3 regions of the Nocardioides conyzicola genome follow, and region 3 is predicted to be linked to each of the others. Evidence: riboswitches for the same ligand, from Rfam matches in the RefSeq annotation. Region 3 holds a riboswitch; each other region holds the start of a gene.
What was found. Region 3 has a riboswitch for cobalamin ahead of ABEA34_RS01495 (prenyltransferase/squalene oxidase repeat-containing protein). Riboswitches for the same ligand answer to the same signal wherever they lie in the genome.

Region 1 (7,075 bases), on a different contig from region 3:
CGGGATTCATCGCGACCTCGGGCTCCACCTTCGCCGCGAGCGCCTGCACCCACTGGGCTCGGCCGATCTCGCCGGTGCCGCTCGGGCCGTCGACGACCATCGAGTTGTTGGACATGTTCTGCGACTTGAAGGGCGCGACCTTCACCCCGCGGCGCACGAACGCCCGGCACAGTCCCGAGGTGACGATGCTCTTGCCGGCGTCGGAGGTCGTCCCGGCGACCAGGAGGCCGGTCACGCTAGCTTCCATTCCGCGAGGACTCGGCAGTCGTGGTTGGCGTAGCGCGCGAGGACCAGCCGGTCGGCCCGGCACCTCGCGGGCACGGCGTCGCCCAGGGCCGCTCGGACCGATGCCCGGTCGATGCCGTCGGCGCGCTGGTCGAGGGTCAGGTGCGGGACCGGCTCGGGGAAGGCGCCGCCGTACGGCGGGCACTGGGGGAACGCCGCGATCAGCCGCCGGGTCAACGCACGGAAGGGCTCGTCCGGCGACGGCACCAGGTGGATGATCCCGTCGGCGAACTCGTCCAGCTCGTCGAGGGTGAAGTCGAACGCCGGCGTACGTCCCGCGACCTCGGCCACCAGTTCCAGGTCGGCCTCGGACGGGTCGTCGAGGAACGGTCCGAGAGCCGTCACGTGCGCGTGGACGAAGGCCGGGTCGGCCGACACGAAGGACCCGTCGTAGTGGCGGGTCCGGTCGAGGACGAACTCCTCGAGCTCGGGCACCGGGACGACCAGGACGTTGTGCGCCATCAGGTCGTACGCCGCAGCAGGAAGATGTCCATCACCCAGCCGGCGGCGGCGCGCACCCGTTCGCGCGCCGCGTCGACCGCGGGCAGCACGTCGCCGACGCGGCCGGCGACCAGCTCCTCCGACGGCGTGCCGAGGTTGGCGCCCCACCAGATCGTCCAGTCACTGAGGTCCATGCCGGGGCCGTCGAGCTCGATCACCCGGTTGAGCATCACCACGACGTTGTCCTGGCCCTGCGCGAGCGCCTCCCGCAGCCGCCGCCCGCTGGTGACGTGCAGCGCCTGGCCGACCTCGTGCAGCACGATCTGGTGGCGCGCGGCCAGCAGCTGGATGCTGGAGATCCCGGGGATGACGTCGAGCTCGAGGTCGAGACGACCGCGCTGCTGCAACGACTGCAGGATCCGGATCGTCGAGTCGTAGAACGCCGGGTCGCCCCACACCAGGAAGCCCGCGTCACCCTCATGGGACAGCAGGGCCTCCTCGTACGCCGTCTGCCGCTCCTGGTGCCAGCGCGCGACGGCCGCGTCGTACTCCTCCTGCGTGGCGGTCCGGTCCGGCCGGCGCTCGCGCTCGGGGTCGTCGACGCGCACGATCACGGGCGGCCGCTCGAGGTGCCGGTCGAGCAGGCGCTCGCGGGCGTTCACGAGCGGGTCGGGCATGCCGCCGCGGCCCGACTTGTCGGTGACGACGAAGTAGGCGACCTCGCGCAGCGCGTGCACCGCCTCGATCGTGACCTGGTCCGGGTCGCCGGGCCCCACCCCGATGACGCGGACGCGCTTCATCCGCGGTCCTCGAGATCGCCCTCGAGCTCCAGGTAGACCTGCTGCATGGCAGCCAGCGTCTCCGGATCCGGCGACTCCCACAAGCCACGGTCCTTGGCCTCGTGCAGCTTCTCGACGATGCCGCGCAGCGCCCAGGGGTTGGACCTCGTCATGAACTCGCGGTTGGTCGCGTCGAGCACGTACTCCTGCGCGAGCGACTCGTACATCCAGTCGTGCACCACTCCCGCGGTCGCGTCGAAGCCGAAGAGGTAGTCGACGGTCGCGGCCAGCTCGAACGCGCCCTTGTAGCCGTGCCGCTGCATCGCCGAGATCCAGCGCGGGTTGACGACCCGGGCCCGGAAGACGCGGTTGGTCTCCTCCTGCAGGGTGCGGGTGCGTACGGCGTCGGGGGTGGTCGAGTCGCCGACGTACGCCTGCGGCGCGGTGCCGGTCAGCGCGCGGACGGTCGCGATCATCCCGCCGTGGTACTGGAAGTAGTCGTCGCTGTCGGCGATGTCGTGCTCGCGGGTGTCGATGTTCTTGGCCGCGACCTTGATCCGCCTGTAGTTGGCGCGCATGTCGTCGGCGGCCGGCGCCCCGTCGAGGTCGCGGCCGTAGGCGAAGCCGCCCCAGGCGGTGTAGACCTCCGCGAGGTCGGCGTCGTCCCGCCAGCTCCCGGACTCGATCACCTGCAGGATGCCGGCGCCGTACGAGCCCGGCTTGCTGCCGAAGATGCGGGTGGTCGCCCGCCGCTCGTCGCCGTGCTCGGCCAGGTCCGCCCGGGCGTGCGCGCGGACGTAGTTGCTCTCGTCGGGCTCGTCGAGCCCGGCCACGAGTCGCACCGCGTCGTCGAGCATCGTGACCACGTGCGGGAAGGCGTCGCGGAAGAAGCCCGAGATCCGCACGGTCACGTCGATGCGCGGGCGACCGAGCTCGTCGAGCGGGACGACGACCAGGTTGCTGACCCGGCGGGAGGCCTCGTCCCACTCGGGTCGGACGCCGAGCAGCGCGAGCACCTCGGCGACGTCGTCGCCCGACGTGCGCATCGCGGACGTGCCCCAGACGGAGAGACCCACGGACGTCGGGTAGTCGCCGGTGTCGGCGACGTGCCGCTCGAGCAGCGACGTCGCCATCGCCTGCCCGGTCTGCCAGGCCAGCCGCGACGGCACCGCGCGCGGGTCGACGGTGTAGAAGTTGCGCCCTGTCGGAAGCACGTTGACCAGCCCGCGCAGGGGCGAGCCCGACGGTCCGGCCGCCACGAACCCGCCGTCGAGCGCGTGCATGAGGGCGTCGAGCTCATCGGTCGTACGCCGCAGTCGCGGCACCACCTGCTCCGCGGCGAAGCGCAGCACCTGCTGCACCTGCGGGTCGTCGTGGATCCCGGCCGCGGCCTCCGGGGCCCACGACGCGTCCTCCATCCGCTCCACGAGGTCGCGCGCCTGCGCCTCGATCGCGTCGACGGCGGCGGTCGCCTCCGACCCCTCCTTCAGGCCGAGGGCAGACCGCAGCCCCGGAACGGCGGCGGTCTGCCCTCCCCACACCTGAGACGCCCGCAGGATCGCGAGCACCAGGTTGACCCGGGCCTCGCCCTCCGGCGGCTGGCCGAGGACGTGCAGGCCGTCGCGGATCTGCGCGTCCTTGATCTCGCAGAGCCAGCCGTCGACGTGGAGGATGAAGTCGTCGAACTCCTCGTCGTCGGGCCGTTCGTCCAGGCCGAGGTCACGGTGCATCTCGGCGGCGTGCATCAGCTGCCAGATCTCGCCCCGGACCGCCGGCAGCTTGGCCGGGTCCATCGCCGCGATGTTGGCGTGCTCGTCGAGCAGCTGCTCGAGCCGCGCGATGTCGCCATACGACTCGGCACGCGCCATCGGCGGCACCAGGTGGTCGATGATCGTGGCGTGCGCGCGGCGCTTGGCCTGCGCCCCCTCGCCCGGGTCGTTGACGAGGAACGGGTAGATCAGCGGCATGCTGCCGATCGCGGCGTCGGTCGCGCAGGCGGCCGAGAGCGCCGCGTTCTTGCCGGGCAGCCACTCCATCGAGCCGTGCTTGCCGAGGTGCACGACGGCGTCCGCCCCGAAGCCGTGGGCGAGCCAGCGGTACGCCGCGAGGTAGTGGTGCGACGGCGCCAGGTCGGGGTCGTGGTAAATCGCGACCGGGTTCTCCCCGAAGCCGCGCGGCGGCTGGATCAGCAGCACCACGTTGCCCGCCTGGATCGTGGCGAGGACGATCTCGTTGCTGTCGTTGACGAAGAGCCTGCCCGGGGACTCGCCCCACGCCTCGACCATGTCGTCCATCAGCCCGCTCGGCACGTCGGCCGTCCAGGCGTCGTACTCGGCCTTGGTGATCCGCACGTGGGCGTCGGTCAGCTGGGCGTTGGTCAGCCACTCCTCGTCCTGGCCACCCGCCGCGATCAGCGCGTGGATGAGGGCGTCACCGGCCTCCGTCTCGTCGTCGAGGTCGAGGGCGGGGATGTGGCCGACGTCGTACCCCTCCTCGCGCATCCGGCGCAGCAGCCGCACCGTGCTGACGGGGGTGTCGAGACCGACGGCGTTGCCGACACGGGAGTGCTTGGTGGGGTAGGCCGACAGCATCAGCGCGACCCGGCGCTCGCCGACCGGGATGTGTCGCAGACGGGCGTGGTTGACCGCGATCCCGGCCACCCGGGCGCAGCGCTCGGCGTCGGCGACGTAGCGCGGCAGCCCGTCCTCGTCGATCTCCTTGAACGAGAACGGCGCGGTGATGATCCGCCCGTCGAACTCCGGGATCGCGATCTGCGTGGCCGAGTCGAGCGGCGTGACACCGTCGTCGGACGCCTCCCACTCCTCGCGGCTGCTGGTGAGGCACAGGCCCTGGAAGATCGGGATGTCGAGGGCCGCCATCCGCTCCACGTCCCACGCCTCGTCGTCCTCGCCGGCGCTGGCGGCTGCGGGCTTGCTGCCGCCGGCGGCCAGGACGGTGACGATCAGCGCGTCGAGGGTGCCGAGGGCGTCGTACAGCTCGTCGGGCGCGGCGCGCAGGCTGCCGGCGAAGACGGGTACGCCGACGGCCTGGCCGGTCGCGTCGATCGCGTCGACGAGCGCGTGCGCGAAGCCGGCGTTGCCGCTGGTCTCGTGGGCGCGGTAGTAGAGGACGCCGACCCTGGGGAGCTCTGTCGGCGGCCGCTCACCCATCCCCCACTGCGGGACGGCGGCGGGCGGCTCGAAGCCCTCGCCCGTGAGCAGCACGGTGTCGGAGAGGAACGCGTGCAGCTGCGCGAGGTTGGCCGGCCCGCCCTCGGCGAGGTAGCGGTGCGCCTCGGCGGCGATGCCGATGGGGACGCTGGACAGCTCCATCAGCTCGGCGCTCGGCTGCTGCTCGCCGCCGAGCACGACCATCGGCTTGCCGGTCTCCCGGATCCGCACGAAGCCGGTGCACAGGTCCTGCGGCGAGCCCAGGATGCGGCCGACGACGAGGTCGGCGGCCTCGATCGCCTGGGCCACGGACTGGTGGCCGGGTCGCCCGGGGTTGGCGACCAGGTAGTCGGCCCCGGAGGCTCGGGCCGACAGCAGGTCCGTGTCGGACGTCGAGAGCAGCGCGATGCGCATGGATCCTCCTCGGGGTTCTCGCCCGTCGTTGGTCGGAGGTCTCGTGGTCAGTGTCTGGCTTCGGCCGATCGCTGCTCGCAGCGAGGGGCCTCACAGTGGCGGAACCGCCCCGGAGTCGCACCGGGTTCCTGTTCCACGAGACGTGAATGCTGGAAGCCTACCGTGGTAAGGATACCCTTACTAGCATGGCGTACTACGGAACGGTCGACACGGTCACCCGGCTCACCCCCACCCTCGTGCGGGTGGTGCTCGGCGGTGACGGTCTCGCGGGGTTCACGGCGCCCGACGCGACCGACACCTACGTCAACGTGGCGATCCCGCCCGCGGGTGCGCCGTACGGCGGGGTGTTCGAGCCCGCCGAGGTCCGGGAGACCCAACCCAAGGAGCTGTGGCCGGCGCGGCGCCGCTACACCGTGCGCGACTGGGACGGCAGCCGGCTGACGGTCGACTTCGTCGTCCACGGTGACCAGGGCGTGGCCGGACCGTGGGCCGCCGGCGCGAAGCCCGGCGACGTGCTGGTCTTCGAGGGACCGGGCAGCGGCTTCCGCCCCGACCCGTCGGCCGACTGGCACCTGCTCGTCGGCGACGAGTCGGCACTGCCGGCGATCGCCGCATCGCTGGAGGCCGTCCGCGCGGGCAGCCGCGCGGTCGTGCGCCTGGTCTGCGACGGACCGGCGTACGAGGTCCCCCTCACCTGCCCCGGCGAGCTCGACCTGGTCTGGCTGCACCGCACCGGCAGCGCCGCGGACGTCGACCTGCTGGCCGACGCGGTCGCGGACGTGGACTTCCCCGCCGGGCGCGTGCACGCGTTCGTGCACGGCGAGGCCGACGAGATCCGCGCCATCCGCCGGCACCTGATCAGCGACCGCGGCGTGCCGCGGGCCGACATGTCCTGCTCGCCCTACTGGCGCCGGACCATGACCGACGAGGCCTGGCGCGCCGTCAAGCGCGAGTACGTCGCCGCGATGGACGCCGACGTCGCGTAGCAGACCGTCGAGAGACGTGAAACGGCCCCCAGGAGATCCTCCCGGGGGCCGTTTCGCGTCTCTCGACGACCTAGGACCTCACTGGTCGTAGACGATGACGCCGCGGATGTTCTTGCCGTCGCGCATGTCCTGGTAGCCCTGGTTGATCTGGTCCAGGGTGTACGTCTGGGTGACCATCTCGTCGAGCTTGAGCTTGCCGTCCATGTAGAGGTCGAGCAGGCGCGGGATGTCGTAGCGCGGGTTGGCGTTGCCGAAGATGCAGCCCACGAGCTCCTTGCGCATCATCGAGAACTCGAAGAGGTTGAGCTTCACGTCGTCGGCCATCATGTTGGCGACCGAGGTCACGACGCCGCGACCGGCCTTCTTGACCAGGCTCATCATCGGCGCGATCAGGTCGCCCTCGGCCAGGCCGACGGCGAGGATCGCCTTGTCGGCCATGGCGCCGTTGGTGATCTCGCTGATCAGCGGCTGCGCGTCGGCCATCGAGGCCGCCGTGTGGGTCGCGCCGAGGGTCAGCGCCTTCTCGCGCTTCCAGTCGACCGGGTCCACCGCCACGACGAAGCGGGCGCCGGCCATCGCCGCACCCTGCACGGCGCTCATGCCGATGCCACCGAGACCCATCACGGCCACGGTCTCGCCGGACTGCACGTCGGCGGCGTACGTCGAGGAGCCCCAGCCGGTCGTCACGCCGCAGCCCACGAGCGCCGCCCGCTCGAGCGGCACGTCCTTGCGGATCTTCACGGCGCTGTCGATGTTGACCACGGTGTACGGCGAGAACGTGCCGAGCCCGACCATGATGCCGAGGTCGCGGCCGTCCTTGGCGTGGTGGCGGTAGGAGAAGTCCGAGAGCTGCATGCCGCTGAGCAGGAAGGCGCCCAGGTCGCAGAGGTGCTGCTGACCGATCGAGCACGACGGACACTTGCCGCACGACGGGATGAAGCTGAAGACGACGTGGTCGCCGACCTCGAAGCCGACCGTGCCCTCGCCGACCTCCTGGACG
Region 2 (7,075 bases), on a different contig from region 3:
GACCTCGCCGGGCACGGCGTCCATGAACGCCTCGTCCACGACGACCAGCCGACCGGGCCGCAGCAGCGCGGTGAGGGCGGGTGCGGGATGCAGGACGCCGGTGGGGTTGGTCGGGTTGCCGACGACGACGAGGTCCGCGTCGTCGGGGACGGTGCCGGGGTCGAGCTCGAACGGCTCGGGGAGCACCACCTCGGTGACCGCGCGCCCGGCCTGCAGCAGGGCGGCGTGCGGCTCGGTGAACTGCGGGTGCACGACGACCGGACGGCGCCACGGCCGCAGCCGGGCGACGAGCGAGAAGGCCTCGGCGGCGCCGGCGGTCGCCAGCACCTCGGTGGGATGCCGGCCGTGCCGGGCGGCGATCGCCGTCTCCGCGGCCGAGGCCGACGGGTAGCTGCCGGCCTGGTCCAGGCCCTGGTGGAGGGCGGCGTCGAGCCAGGGCGGTCGCGGCCCGGCGTACACGTTGACGGCGAAGTCGACGAGGCCCGCACCCACCTCCACGTCGCCGTGGTGGCGCAGCGGGTCATCCACGGGCGTGCACCGCGTCCGCGAAGCGTCGGGCCAGCTGCGGGTGGCCGGCCCAGTGGGTGTGGAGGTACGACGCGTACAGCGTGGGTCCGAGGTAGCCGAGCTCGCCGCCGGGTGGCGTCACCTGGGTGCGGTGGAACTCGTGCCCGGTGACGGCCTCGCCCGCACGGGTCAGGAGGCTGTCGGTGGTCGCCGTCATCGTGGGATACCTCAACGTCAGCCGCTCGGTCATCTCGGCTCGCGCCGCGATCGCGCCGACCATGGGGGAGGAGTCCAGTGCCTCGCACAGGTAGAGCAGCCCGGCGCACTCGGCCACGGTCGGGACGCCGTCCGCGATCGCCGCCCCGAGCTCGCGCCGGAGCACCACGTTGTCGGTGAGCTCGCAGGCGTGCACCTCGGGGAAGCCGCCCCCGAGGTAGATGCCCGCGGTGCCGTCGGGCAGGCGCGGGTCGACCATCGGGTCGAAGCCCACCACCGTGCAGCCCGCCGCCCGGAGCAGCTCCTCCGTCTCGGCGTACCGGAACGTGAACGCCCGCCCGCCCGCCATCGCCACCACGGGCCTGTCGGTCCCGGAGGCCGCGACCTCGCGAGCCGGATCCCAGGGATCTGCGTCCAGGTCGGGCGCGGACCGGGCGAGCGCGAGCACCGCGTCCAGGTCCACCAGCTCGGCGATCCGCTCGGCCAGGGTGTCCAGCGCGTGCCGGGCCTCGTCGCGCTCGGCGGCGGGCACCAGGCCGAGGTGCCGGGACGGTACGGCGAGGTCGGGGTCGCGCCCGATCGTGCCCAGGACCGGCAGGTGGATCGAGTCGGCCACCTCGCGGGCGTGCCGCGGCGAGCCGGCCTGGTTGAGGATCACGCCGGCGACCTGCACGTCCGGGTCCCAGGTGGCCATGCCGTGGACGACGGCGCCGATCGACCGCGACGAGCGGGAGATGTCGACGACCAGGACGACCGGGGAGCGGGTCAGGGTCGCGACGTGGGCGGTCGAGGAGAAGCCGCGTCCGCCGATCTTGCCGTCGAAGAGCCCCATCACGCCCTCGACGACGGCGACGTCGGCACCGGCGGCACCGTGCAGCAGGAGCGGCACGATGCGCTCCTCGCCCACCAGGTGCGGGTCGAGGTTGCGACCGGGGCGGCCGCACGCCAGCGCGTGGTAGCCGGGGTCGATGTAGTCCGGCCCGACCTTGTGACCGGACACGACGTGCCCCGCCCGGGTCAGCGCGGCCATCAGCCCGGTGGCGATGGTCGTCTTGCCCTGCCCGGTGGCGGGGGCGGCGACCACGATCCGCGGCAGGGCTACCACTCGATGCCCTTCTGGCCCTTCTGCCCGCGGTCCATCTGGTGCTTGACCTTGGTCATCTCGGTGACCAGGTCGGCGACCTCGACGAGGCGGGGGTGGGCGCGGCGGCCGGTGACGACGACGTACTGCCGGCCGGGCCGGTTCGCCAGCGTCTCCACGACGTCGTCGACGTCGACCCAGCCCCACTCCATCGGGTAGGTGAACTCGTCCAGCACGTAGAGGTCGTGGGTCTCGGCGGCGAGCCGGCGCTTGATCTCGGCCCAGCCGGACGCCGCGTCGGCGGCGTGGTCCTCGGCATCCCCGGCCTTGCGCGACCACGACCAGCCCGAGCCCATCTTGTGCCACTCGACCGGGCCGCCCTCGCCGGTCTGGGTGTGCAGCTCGCCGAGGCGTTCGAGCACGGTCTGCTCGCCGATGCGCCACTTGGCGGACTTCACGAACTGGAAGACCCCGACGTCCCAGCCCTGGTTCCAGGCACGGATCGCGAGCCCGAAGGCCGCGGTCGACTTGCCCTTGCCGTCGCCGGTGTTGACCATCAGCAGCGGCTGGCTGCGCCGCTGGGCGGTGGTGAGGCCGTCGTCCGGCACGATCGTCGGCCGTCCCTGCGGCACGTCAGGCCGCCCGTCCGCGGATCGCCAAGGTCAGGGCCTCGGCGCTGACCTCCGCGATCGGCACGTGCTCGGCTCCGAGGTGCTCCGCGAGCACCTCGGCCAGGCCGAGGCGGAAGCCGCCGCTCTCGCAGTCGACCACCAGGCTGTCCACGCCGGTCCTCGCGAGGTGGCCCGCCGCCTGGCGTGACCGCTCGACCGCGGCGTTGCCGCTCGTCGCCCGTCCGTCGGTGACCACGACCAGGAGCGGGCGGCGGCGCGGGTCGCGGACGCGCTCCAGCTCGAGCACCCGCGCGGCCTCGAGCAGGCCCTCGGCCAGCGGGGTGCGGCCGCCGGCGGGCATCACCTGCAGCCGGCTGGCCGCGATGTCGACGGAGTACGTCGGCGGCAGCGCGAGGTCCGCGGCGCTGCCGCGGAACGTCACCAGCCCGACCTTGTCGCGCCGCTGGTAGGCGTCGAGCAGCAGCGACACGATGGCCGCCTTCACCTGCTCCATCCGCTTGCGCGCCGCCATCGAGCCGGAGGCATCGACGCAGAAGAGCACCAGGTTGGACTCCTGGCCTTCGCGCGTCGCCACCCGCAGGTCCTCGGATCGCAGCAGCAGCCGGCCCGCCGTACGACCGCGCGCCAGCTGGTACGGCGCCGCCGCGCGGATCGTCTCGGTCAGGTGCAGCGGCCCGCGCTGCCCGGCGCGTGAGCCGGTCCGGCGCCCGTTGTCGGTGACCGCACGGCTGCGCTTGCCCGCCTCCCCGGCCCCGGTGCCGCGGACGGTGAACAGCTTCGGCCGGTACGTCGCGCCGGCGCCGACGGTCGACTGACCGCCCCCCGTGCTCGCTCCCTCCGAGACGTCGGGCGGTGGGGGTGACCCCTGGCTGTCCCCGGACGACGCCCCGTCGGGATCGGTCGGGGTCGGGTCGCCGCCGCCGCCCCCGTCGTCACCGCCGCCGGGCGGCTCCGGCTCCGGCTCCGGCTCGTCGTCCCCGAGCACCTGGTCGAGCAGGTCCTCGTCGAGACCGGGCGCGTCGAAGGGGTTGCGCCGCCGCCGGTGCGGCAGGGCCAGGCGCGCGGCGGCGCGCACGTCCTCGGTGGTGACCGAGCTGCGGCCGTGCCAGGCGGCGTGGGCGACCGCGGTGCGGGCGGTGACGATGTCGGCGCGCATGCCGTCGACCTCGCACGCGGCGCACAGCTCGGCGATCTGCAGCAGCGTCTCGTCCGAGAGCTCGACGTCGGAGACACGGGTCTGCGCCTCCTGGATCCGCGCGGTCAGCGCGGCCTCCGACCCGGCGTACGACGCCCCGAACCCGTCGGGGTCCGCGTCGTACGCCATCCGCCGGCGGACCACCTCGACCCGCAGTGCGGGGTCCCGGGGCGCGGCCACCTCGACGGTGAGCCCGAACCGATCGAGCAGCTGCGGCCGCAGCTCGCCCTCCTCGGGGTTCATCGTCCCGACGAGGACGAAGCGGGCCGCGTGCTCGACGGACACACCGTCGCGCTCCACGGTCGACCGGCCCATCGCCGCCGCGTCCAGGAGCAGGTCGACCAGGTGGTCGTGCAGCAGGTTGACCTCGTCGACATAGAGGATCCCGCGGTGGGCCTTGGCGAGCAGCCCGGGCTCGTACTCCGCCTTGCCCTCGGAGAGCGCGCGCTCCAGGTGCAGCGAGCCGAGCACGCGGTCCTCGGTCGCGCCGACGGGCAGCTCCACGAGGCGGACCGGCCGCGTCTCGACCGCGGCGTCGGCCGCGAACGGACCGTCGGGGGACAGCGGTGCCGGGTCCCGCGGGTCGCTGGAGAAGCGGTCGCCGGCGACGACGTCGATCGGCGGCAGGACCGACGCGAGCGCCCGGACGATCGTGGACTTCGCGGTGCCCTTCTCGCCGCGGACCAGCACGCCGCCGATGTCGGGCGAGACGGTGGTGAGGATGAGGGCGAGGGCCATGTCGTCGGAGCCGACGACGGCGCTGAAGGGGTACTGCTGTGGCATGAGAGGCTCCCGCTCGCTCGCCAACGGACATCGGATGATGCGTGACGCGAGGCCGGTCTTCGGACTTCCCAGACGTTCCTAGGTCACCGCAGCGGGCCTGTGCCGGACTTTCACCGGCTTCCCAGATTCTCCCCAGCGTTCGGGGCACCTCGTGCCGTGGTCAGGCTAGCGGCTGGACCACGTCCCGGAGCCAGCGGTCCACGTCCCGGCGGCTCCGGAGTCGGACGATCGGGAGGCCGGGGTAGGCCGCTGCGACGGCGGGGAGGCGCTCGTCGTAGAGGTTCCGGGTGCTGATCGCCCAGCGCACGATGTGCTCGGGGTCGGTGAAGAAGTGGCGGAGCGGGCCCTCCCGGTTGCCGTTCCACAGCTCCTCGCGACGCAGCCGCCGGCGCAGCGTCCGGCGTACGACGCGCGCCAGGGTGAGCGGGAACGGCAGATCCACCCACACCATGAGGTCGGCGTGCTCGGTCAGGAGCGGCCGGGCGTAGTCGTACTGCCACTCGCAGACCCACGCGTCCCCAGCGACGACCGCGTCGACGTCGGCCTCGAACTCCGGCCGCTTCGTCCATCCCGGGCCGTGGTGCAGGGCGTCCATCTCGGTGTGCGGCAGCCCGAGGATCTCGGCGAGGCGGCGCGAGAGCGTGCTCTTGCCCGACCCGGCGACGCCGGCCACCGCGACCCGGCGCGGCCGGTGCGGCAGCGGGTCGGTGGCGGTCAGCACCGCGGCATCCTACGGCGACCCGCGGCCGTCGCTGTAACGCCTCGGCACCTACCGGGAGCTGGCTCGGCTTACCGAGTGGGGGCAGCTCCCGATCGCCGAGGAGTCCTCGCACCGACCCCGGTGACCCACGACGGATAGGGTCTGGCGTCGTGCCGCCCGACGACCAGCAGCCCCTGATCACCGTGATCGGGATCGGTGCCGACGGCTGGACCAGCGTGCCGGAGGCGAGCTGGCGGCGGCTGCTGACCGCGGACGTCATCCTCGGCGGCGCCCGCCACCTGGCGATGCTGCCGGACACCCTCGACGTGGTCCGCGAGCCCTGGCCGTCGCCGCTGCGCGACAACCTGCCCGCGTTGCTCGAGCGCCATGCGGGCCTCGACGTCGTGGCCCTCGCGTCGGGCGATCCCCTGGTCTCCGGGATCGGCTCGACGCTGATCGCGCTGCTGGGCGAGGGCGCCGTACGCATCGAGCCGGCCCTGTCGTCGGTGGCCCTGGCGCGAGCGCGGATGGGGTGGTCGGCCGAGGCCAGCACCGTGGTCTCCGTCGTCGGCCGCGACCTGCACGCCGTCCTCCGCGAGCTGGCGCCCGGCTGGCGGGTCGTGGTGCTCTCCTCCGACGCGAGCACCCCCGGTGACCTGGCCCGGCTGCTGGTCGAGCAGGGGTACGGCGCCAGCGGGATGACGGTGCTCGGCAACCTGGGCTCGGGCGAGGAGTCCCGGGTCGACGCGACCGCGGCGACCTGGAGCGGACCGGCCCCTGACCTCAACGTCGTCGCGCTCGACCTCCGCGGCCCGGTCGTCGGTGCCTGGGCGGCCGGCCTCCCCGACGAAGTCTTCGAGCACGACGGCCAGCTCACCAAGCGCGACCTGCGCGCCAGCGCCCTGGCCCGCCTGGCGCCGCAGCCCGGTCAGCTGCTCTGGGACGTCGGCGCCGGTGCCGGCTCGGTCGGCATCGAGTGGATGCGCGCGCACCCGCGCTCCTGGACGATCGCGGTCGAGTCGGACGACGAGCGCGCCGCGCGGATCGGACGCAACGCTGCGCGTCTCGGCGTCCCGAGCCTGCGCGTCGTCCGCGGCCGCGCGCCCGATGCGCTCGCCGACCTGCCCGCACCCGATGCCGTGTTCGTCGGCGGGGGAGCGACCGCGGCCGGCCTGCTGGAGACCTGCCTGGAGCGGCTCGCCCCTGGTGGCCGGCTCGTCGTCCACGGCGTGACCCTCGAGACGGAGACCCTCCTGGCCGGGGCGTACGGCGAGCACGGCGGCGAGCTGACCCGCCTGTCGGTCGAGCACGCGGCGCCGATCGGCTCGTTCAGCGGCTGGACGCCCGCCCGCGCCGTCACCCAATGGAGCTGGAGCAAGCCATGACCGTCCACTTCGTCGGCGCCGGTCCCGGAGCGGCCGACCTGATCACGCTGCGCGCGGCCGCGATGCTCGCCGCGGCGGACGTGGTGCTCTACCCCGGCACCTACCTCGACGACGCCGTGCTCGCGCACTGCCGCGACGGTGCTCGCCTCGTCGACACGCAGGACCTCGACCTCGACGCCATCCTCGCCGAGCTCGTCGGCGCCCACGAGGGCGGCCAGGACGCCGTGCGCCTCACCTCCGGCGACCCCTCGGTCTACTCCGCGATCGCCGAGCAGACCCGCCGGCTCGACGCCGCCGGGGTGCCCTGGGACGTCACCCCGGGCGTCCCGGCGTACGCCGCCGCGGCGGCACTGGTCGGCCGCGAGCTGACGGTCCCGCTGGTCTCGCAGTCCGTCGTGCTGACCCGCACCCAGGCGAGCTCGACGGCGATGCCGGACACGGAGTCGCTGGCCGCGTTCGCCGCCACCCGCGCGACGCTGGTGCTCCACCTCGCGATCACGCGCACGCGTGAGCTGATGGCCGAGATCGAGGGCGAGTACGGCGCGGACTGTCCGGTGGTCGTCGTCCACCGCGCCT
Region 3 (7,075 bases):
GAGGCGCTCCGTGCTGCCGCGGAAGGTGGTCGTGACCAGGCCTACGTCGACCTCGACCCGCCCTGCGGCCCGAGCGGCGAGGGTCGCCACCAGGCGGGTCCAGCCTGCGGTGGCCACGGTCTCGTCGGCACGACCCTGCCTCAGCGTCAGGGTCGCGGTTGTCCGGCTCGTCGGCACGTCACCCGGTTTCCCGGGTGCTCGCCGGGGCAAACGGAGCCGGCTCGGCCTCGGCGACGGGGCGACGGCGGCTCGCCTCCATGGCGTACGCCGATGCGGCGGCCAGCACGGACGCGGCCGCCACCACCAGCCAGGCGGCGGTGAAGGTCCCGGAGGCCGGCCCCGAGCCGCCGAGCATGCTCACCAGGATGCTGACCCCGAGCACCAGGCCCAGCTGCCGCGACATCGAGATCACCCCGCCGCCGGTGGACGCCTGGGCGGGCGGCAGCGTGGACGTCGCTGCGGCGATCAGGTTGGGCATCACCAGTCCGACCGCGATGCCGACGACGGCCCAGCCCGGGAAGAACGTGGTCCAGTACGACGGCTGCTCGTCGAGCCGGACCGCCATCAGGGTCGCACCGGCCGCGGCGACCAGGGCGCCGACCGTGACGAGGAGGCTGGGGCGGGCTCGCGGGAAGAGCCGCTGCGACAGGATCGAGGTGACCGGCACGAACAACGGGCCGGCCGCGACCGCGAAGCCGGTGCGGAGCGCGGAGTAGTCCCAGACCTGCTGCATCCACAGGATGCCGGCGAGCAGGCTGATGCCGAAGCCGGTGTTGAAGACCAGGGTCGCGCCGTTGGCCCAGGCGAAGGCGCGCACCCGCAGCAGCGCAGGGTCGACGACCGGCGACGGGTGGTGCGCGGTCTGCCACGCGAACGTCGCGAGCCCGATGGCGGCGACCGCGAAGGAGCCCAGCACCCCGGCGGTGCAGCCCCAGCTCGGGCCCTGGACGAGCCCGAGCACCAGCGCGCCGACGGCGACCGCAAGGACCAGGGCGCCGGTGAGGTCGGGGCGGGGCGCGCCGACGTTGTGGCGGACGTCGGGGACGTAGCGGATCGCGCCGGCGATCAGCGCGAGGCCGATCGGCACGTTGATCCAGAAGGCCCAGTGCCACGACAGCTGGACCAGGCCACCGCCGACCGCGGGACCGAAGGCCGCCGCGAGGGCGCCGGTCGTCGCCCACAGCCGAGCGGCCGGGGCCTTGCGCTCGGGCGGCAGCGCGGCCAGCAGCAGCCCCAGGCTGGCCGGCGTCATCGCCGCGGCGCCGACGGCCTGCAGCCCGCGGAAGGCGACCAGCTCCCAGACGTTCCCGCTCAGCGCGCACGCGGCGCTGGCCGCCGTGAACACCGCGATGCCGAGCACGAAGCCTGCCTTGCGGCCGTAGCGGTCGGTGAGCCGCCCCATCGGGACCAGCAGCGCGGCGAAGATCACGGCGTACGCGTTGAGGATCCAGCTGAGCTGGGAGAGCGTCGGCGGGTGCGCGGCGGCCGCGAAGTCGTGGCCGATCTCGTCGAAGGCGACGTTGACGATGAAGAGGTCGACCCCGGCGAGGAAGGCGGAGCCGACCAGGATCGCGGTCACCAGCGCTTGCCGGCGTACCTGACTTTGGTTGTTCATAGCCAGAACCCAAGCACCTGACTATGGAAAGGGCAAGCCAGGTCGTACGATGAGGTCATGCCACCAGTCCGGACAGCAGGCAGCCTCGCGGAGCGGGGAGACCGACCCCTGGGCGATCGCTGCCCGATCGACCGAGCCATGCAGGTCGTCGGCAACCGGTCCGCCGTGCTGCTCGTGCGCGAGGTCTTCTACGGGTCGACGCGCTTCGACTCGCTCGTCGCGCGGGTCGGGGTCACCGAGGCGGTCGCGGCCCGTTGGCTCAAGGAGCTGGTCGAGGCCGGCGTGCTCGCGAAGGTGCCCTACCGCGAGCCGGGCCAGCGCACCCGGCACGAGTACACGCTCACGGAGGCTGGACACGCGCTGATGCCGGTCGTCCTGGGACTCCTGGAATGGGGGGCCGCCTGGGCGGGGACGGGCGGCGGTCCGGAGGTCAGCCACCTCGGCTGCGGGGAGCCCGTGCACGTGGCCGTCCGCTGCGCCGCCGGTCACGACGTCGCCGAGGACGAGGTCGTGGTGACCGGCCGACGCGCCGATGCTGCTCTCTCCTAGGATTGGTTCATGCCCGAAATCACGCGCGACGAGGTGGCGCACCTGGCGGACCTCGCCCGGATCGACCTCTCCGACGCCGAGCTCGACCATCTCGCACCGCAGCTGTCGGTGATCCTGGAGTCGGTGGCGTCGATCAGCGCCGTCGCCAGTGAGGACATCCCGCCGACCTCGCACGCGCTGCCGCTCACCAACGTCTTCCGCGAGGACGTCGTCCGCCCCAGCCTGACGCCCGAGCAGGCGCTCTCCGGCGCCCCGGCCGTCGAGCAGCAGCGCTTCTCCGTGCCGCGGATCCTGGAGGAGGACTGATGTCGCTCATCCACCGCACCGCCGCCGAGCTGGCCGACGCGCTCGCCGCCGGTGAGACGACCTCGGTCGAGCTCACCCAGGCCTACCTCGACCGGATCGCCGCCGTCGACGGCGCCGTCCACGCCTTCCTGCACGTCGACGCCGAGGGCGCGCTCGCCCAGGCCGCCGCGTCCGACGCCCGTCGTGCGTCCGGCACGCTGCTGTCCGCCCTGGACGGCGTACCGATCGCGGTCAAGGACGTGCTCGCCACCGAGGGCCTGCCCACGACCTGCGGGTCCAAGATCCTCGAGGGCTGGATCCCGCCGTACGACGCGACCGTCGTGCGCCGGCTCCGTGAGGCCGGTCTGCCGATCCTCGGCAAGACCAACATGGACGAGTTCGCGATGGGCTCCTCCACCGAGCACTCGGCGTACGGCGCCACGCACAACCCCTGGGACCTCGACCGGATCCCCGGCGGCTCCGGCGGTGGCTCGGCCGCGGCCGTCGCCGCGTTCGAGGCACCGCTCGCGATCGGCACCGACACCGGCGGCTCCATCCGCCAGCCCGGCGCCGTCACCGGCACGGTCGGTGTGAAGCCGACGTACGGCGGGGTGTCCCGCTACGGCCTCGTCGCCCTGGCCAACTCGCTCGACCAGGCCGGCCCGGTGACCCGGACCGTGCTCGATTCGGCGCTGCTGCACGAGGTCATCGGCGGCCACGACCCGATGGACTCCACGAGCATCGACCAGCCGCTGCCCGACCTGGTGGCCGCGGCCAAGCAGGGCGCTACCGGGGACCTGACCGGTCTGCGGGTCGGCGTGATCAGCGAGCTCTCCGGCGACGGCTGGCAGCCGGGCGTGATGGCCCGCTTCCAGGAGTCGGTCGACCTGCTGGTCAAGGCGGGCGCCGAGGTCGTCGAGGTCTCCTGCCCGCACTTCGTGCACGCGATGGCGGCGTACTACCTGATCCTGCCGGCGGAGGCGTCGAGCAACCTCGCGAAGTTCGACGCGATGCGCTACGGACTGCGGGTCTGGCCCGAGGGCAAGCCCGACGCGAGCGCCGAGGAGGTGATGCGCGCGACCCGCGACGCCGGCTTCGGTGACGAGGTGAAGCGCCGGATCATCCTCGGCACGTACGCGCTGTCCAGCGGCTACTACGACGCCTACTACGGCCAGGCCCAGAAGGTGCGCACGCTGATCTCGCGCGACTTCGAGGCGGCCTTCGAGAAGGCCGACGTGCTGGTCTCGCCGACGGCGCCGACCACGGCGTTCAAGCTGGGGGAGAAGCTCGACGACCCGATCGCGATGTACCTCAACGACCTCGCGACGATCCCGGCCAACCTCGCGGGCGTGCCCGGCATCTCGGTGCCCAGCGGCCTCGCCGAGGAGGACGGCCTGCCCGCCGGCTTCCAGATCCTGGCGCCGGCGCTGGCCGACGACCGCTGCTACCGGGTCGGTGCCGCCCTCGAGGCCGCCCTGCTCGAGCAGTGGGGCGGACCGCTGCTCGACCAGGCCCCGACCCTCGAAGGAGCAGCCCGATGACCGACACCCTGGTGGGCTTCGACGACGTGCTGGCGTCGTACGATCCGGCGCTGGGCCTGGAGGTCCACGTCGAGCTCAACACCAACACCAAGATGTTCTGCGGGTGCCCCGCGGTCTTCGGCGGCGAGCCCAACACCCAGGTCTGCCCGACCTGCCTCGGCCTGCCCGGCGCGATGCCGGTGGTCAACGCCAAGGCGATCGAGTCGGCGATCCGGATCGGCCTCGCGCTCAACTGCGAGATCGCGGACTGGTGCCGCTTCGCCCGGAAGAACTACTTCTACCCGGACATGCCGAAGAACTTCCAGACCAGCCAGTACGACGAGCCGATCGCGTTCGAGGGCTACCTGGACGTCGACGTCGACGGTGAGACCGTCCGTGTCGAGATCGAGCGCGCCCACATGGAGGAGGACACCGGGAAGTCGCTGCACGTCGGCGGCGCGACCGGTCGCATCCACGGCGCCGACCACTCGCTGGTCGACTACAACCGCGCCGGGATCCCGCTCATCGAGATCGTCACCAAGCCGATCCGGGGGATGGGCGAGAAGGCGCCGGCCGTGGCCCGGGCGTACGTCTCCCAGCTGCGCGACCTGATCCTCGCCCTCGGTGTCTCCGAGGCGCGGATGGACCAGGGCAACCTGCGTGCCGACGTCAACCTGTCGCTGGCGCCGAAGGGCTCCAACGTGCTCGGCACCCGCACCGAGACCAAGAACGTCAACTCGTTCCGCTCGGTCGAGCGCGCGGTCCGCTACGAGATGCAGCGGCACGCCGCCATCCTCGACGCCGGTGGCTCGATCCTGCAGGAGACCCGGCACTGGCACGAGGACACCGGGGTCACGACGAGTGGTCGCGAGAAGTCCGACGCCGACGACTACCGCTACTTCCCCGAGCCCGACCTGGTGCCGGTCGCGCCGTCGCGCGAGTGGGTGGAGGAGCTGCGCGGCACGCTGCCGGAGAACCCGCTGCTCAAGCGGGCCCGCCTGCAGACCGACTGGGGCTACACCGACCTCGAGATGCGTGACGTCGTGGCCGCGGGCGCGGTCGGCCTGATCGAGGAGACGGTCGCGGCCGGCGCCTCGCCGCAGGCGGCCCGCAAGTGGTGGCTCTCCGACCTCGGTCGTCGGGCCAACGACGCCGGTCTCGACATCACCGACCTCGACGTCACGCCCGCCCAGGTGGCCGCCGTACAGGCACTCGTCGACAGCGGCTCGCTCAACGACAAGCTCGCCCGCCAGGTGTTCGACGGGCTGCTCGCCGGCGAGGGGACTCCCGAGGAGATCGTGGCGGCCCGTGGCCTTGCCGTCGTGTCCGACGAGGGTGCTCTCTCGGCCGCCGTCGACGCGGCGATCGCCGCCAACCCGGACGTCGCCGACAAGATCCGGGACGGCAAGGTGGCCGCCGCCGGCGCCCTGATCGGCGCGGTCATGAAGGAGATGCGCGGCCAGGCCGATGCCGGCCGGGTCCGCGAGCTGGTCCTCGAGAAGCTGTCCTGAGGGGCGCCTGCTGCGTCGAGTGACGCGGATTCGCCCTCAGCAGACCGTTCTGAGGGCCGATTCACGTCACTCGACGGGATCTGGCGGCGACCACAGGCTCCGGGAAGGGCCGGGTTATGCTGCGCGGGCACATCAACGCACGCCCGTGGCGGGGGAAGCCGGTGAGATTCCGGCGCTGACCCGCAACCGTGGGTCGTCGGTCCTTGGGCCGACGACGAGCCGGAGCACCCGACACGACGCGTCCTGATCACATCGCTGTCGTGGAAAGCAGCGGGTGGCGACCCGAGGAGCATCCTCGAGCACCTCCCGCTGAGCAGCGGGAAGGACACCATGCTTCGCTCCGTACGACGTGGGGCCGCCCTCGTGGCCGTCCCCACACTGGCCCTCGCGGCGCTCGCCGCCACCCCGGGGACCGCCTCGGCCGCCGGGACCGACCCCGTCGCCGCCGACTCTGCGGCCACCTGGCTCACCTCTCAGCTGAGCAGCGGGATCGTCCACAACGACCAGTACGACTTCGACGACCTCGGCCTGAGCGCGGACGTCGCGCTCGGCCTGCACCGCATCGGCGGCCATGACGCCACGGTGTCGGCCATCGCCGACGCGATCGAGCCGCGCGCCCACGACGAGTGGTACACCTCGACGTACGAGGGCCAGACGACGCTCTACGCGGGCTCGCTCGCGAAGGCGGCCGTGCTGGCCCAGGCGGCCGGCAGCAGCACCGCCGACTTCGGTGGGCACGACCTGATCGCCGAGCTCGAGAGCCGGGTGGGGTCGACCGCGCCGATCAACGGGCGCGTCGTGGACGAGAACAACGAGTACGGCGACACCAACGCCTTCGGCCAGGCCTACGCCGCGCAGGCGCTCGTCGCCGCCGACAGCCCCAAGGCCGGTGCGGTGACCAACTACCTGCTCGAGCAGCAGTGCGCCGCGGGCTGGTTCCGGCTGGACTTCCCGTCCCGCAGCTCGGAGATCCAGACCTGCGAAGGCGACGCCACGAGCCAGCCCGACACCGACGCCACCGCGATCGCCGTCCTCGCGCTGACCTCGCAGTCCGCGGACGTCGACGTGGCGGAGAAGCTGGCACTGGCCAAGAGCTGGCTCGAGTCGAGCCAGAAGGCCGATGGCTCCTTCGGAGGTGGCCCGTCCACCGAGGCGGCCAACGCCAACAGCACCGGCCTCGCCGGCACGGCGCTCGCCGCCCTGGGCGACACCTCGGCTGCCGCCAAGGCCGCCGTCTGGGTCCGCGCGCACCAGGTCACGAATGCCGGATCCTGCACGACGTACGCCGCGGCCGACACCGGGTCCATCGCGTACGACGACACCGCGCTGAGCGAGGTCGACACCACCCCGATCGCGGCCGAGACCGCGGACCAGTTCCGCCGAGCGACCGCGCAGGCGCTCCCGGTCCTGCAGTGGGCGCCGGCCGGCCCGGGCGTCTCCGCCCTCTTCACCGCCGAGTACGTCAAGGCCGGCACCAAGCCGCGCGTCGGCGTCGTCGGTGCCGCTCCCGGCGAGACCCTGTGCGCAGCCGCCGGCACCCAGAAGGTCGCCCGCGTGGCCGACGCCAACGGCGAGGCGCAGTTCCCGATCGCGCT

Region 1: it holds a riboswitch for cobalamin, as region 3 does, so the genes downstream of both, ABEA34_RS21135 (cobaltochelatase subunit CobN) here and ABEA34_RS01495 (prenyltransferase/squalene oxidase repeat-containing protein) in region 3, are expected to answer to the same signal.
Region 2: it holds a riboswitch for cobalamin, as region 3 does, so the genes downstream of both, ABEA34_RS21065 (magnesium chelatase subunit D family protein) here and ABEA34_RS01495 (prenyltransferase/squalene oxidase repeat-containing protein) in region 3, are expected to answer to the same signal.

Annotation. Positions count from the first base shown of each region.
Region 1 is NZ_BAABKM010000004.1:276,148-283,222, forward strand. Features, by position in the region: gene ABEA34_RS21120 (cobyric acid synthase) at 1-247, opposite strand, end outside; gene ABEA34_RS21125 (2'-5' RNA ligase family protein) at 232-747, opposite strand; gene cobF (precorrin-6A synthase (deacetylating)) at 747-1,526, opposite strand; gene ABEA34_RS21135 (cobaltochelatase subunit CobN) at 1,523-5,089, opposite strand; cobalamin riboswitch at 5,118-5,269, opposite strand; gene ABEA34_RS21140 (siderophore-interacting protein) at 5,275-6,075, shown strand; gene ABEA34_RS21145 (NDMA-dependent alcohol dehydrogenase) at 6,154-7,075, opposite strand, start outside.
Region 2 is NZ_BAABKM010000004.1:262,320-269,394, reverse strand. Features, by position in the region: partial or broken gene cobBC (bifunctional hydrogenobyrinic acid a,c-diamide synthase/histidinol phosphate aminotransferase CobBC) at 1-1,828, opposite strand, end outside; gene cobO (cob(I)yrinic acid a,c-diamide adenosyltransferase) at 1,822-2,436, opposite strand; gene ABEA34_RS21065 (magnesium chelatase subunit D family protein) at 2,438-4,414, opposite strand; cobalamin riboswitch at 4,448-4,581, opposite strand; gene ABEA34_RS21060 (P-loop NTPase family protein) at 4,575-5,135, opposite strand; gene cbiE (precorrin-6y C5,15-methyltransferase (decarboxylating) subunit CbiE) at 5,285-6,499, shown strand; gene ABEA34_RS21050 (cobalt-precorrin-4/precorrin-4 C(11)-methyltransferase) at 6,496-7,075, shown strand, end outside.
Region 3 is NZ_BAABKM010000001.1:299,329-306,403, reverse strand. Features, by position in the region: gene ABEA34_RS01525 (hypothetical protein) at 1-117, opposite strand, end outside; gene ABEA34_RS01520 (MFS transporter) at 179-1,615, opposite strand; gene ABEA34_RS01515 (winged helix-turn-helix transcriptional regulator) at 1,673-2,164, shown strand; gene gatC (Asp-tRNA(Asn)/Glu-tRNA(Gln) amidotransferase subunit GatC) at 2,174-2,470, shown strand; gene gatA (Asp-tRNA(Asn)/Glu-tRNA(Gln) amidotransferase subunit GatA) at 2,470-3,990, shown strand; gene gatB (Asp-tRNA(Asn)/Glu-tRNA(Gln) amidotransferase subunit GatB) at 3,987-5,480, shown strand; cobalamin riboswitch at 5,581-5,730, shown strand; gene ABEA34_RS01495 (prenyltransferase/squalene oxidase repeat-containing protein) at 5,844-7,075, shown strand, end outside.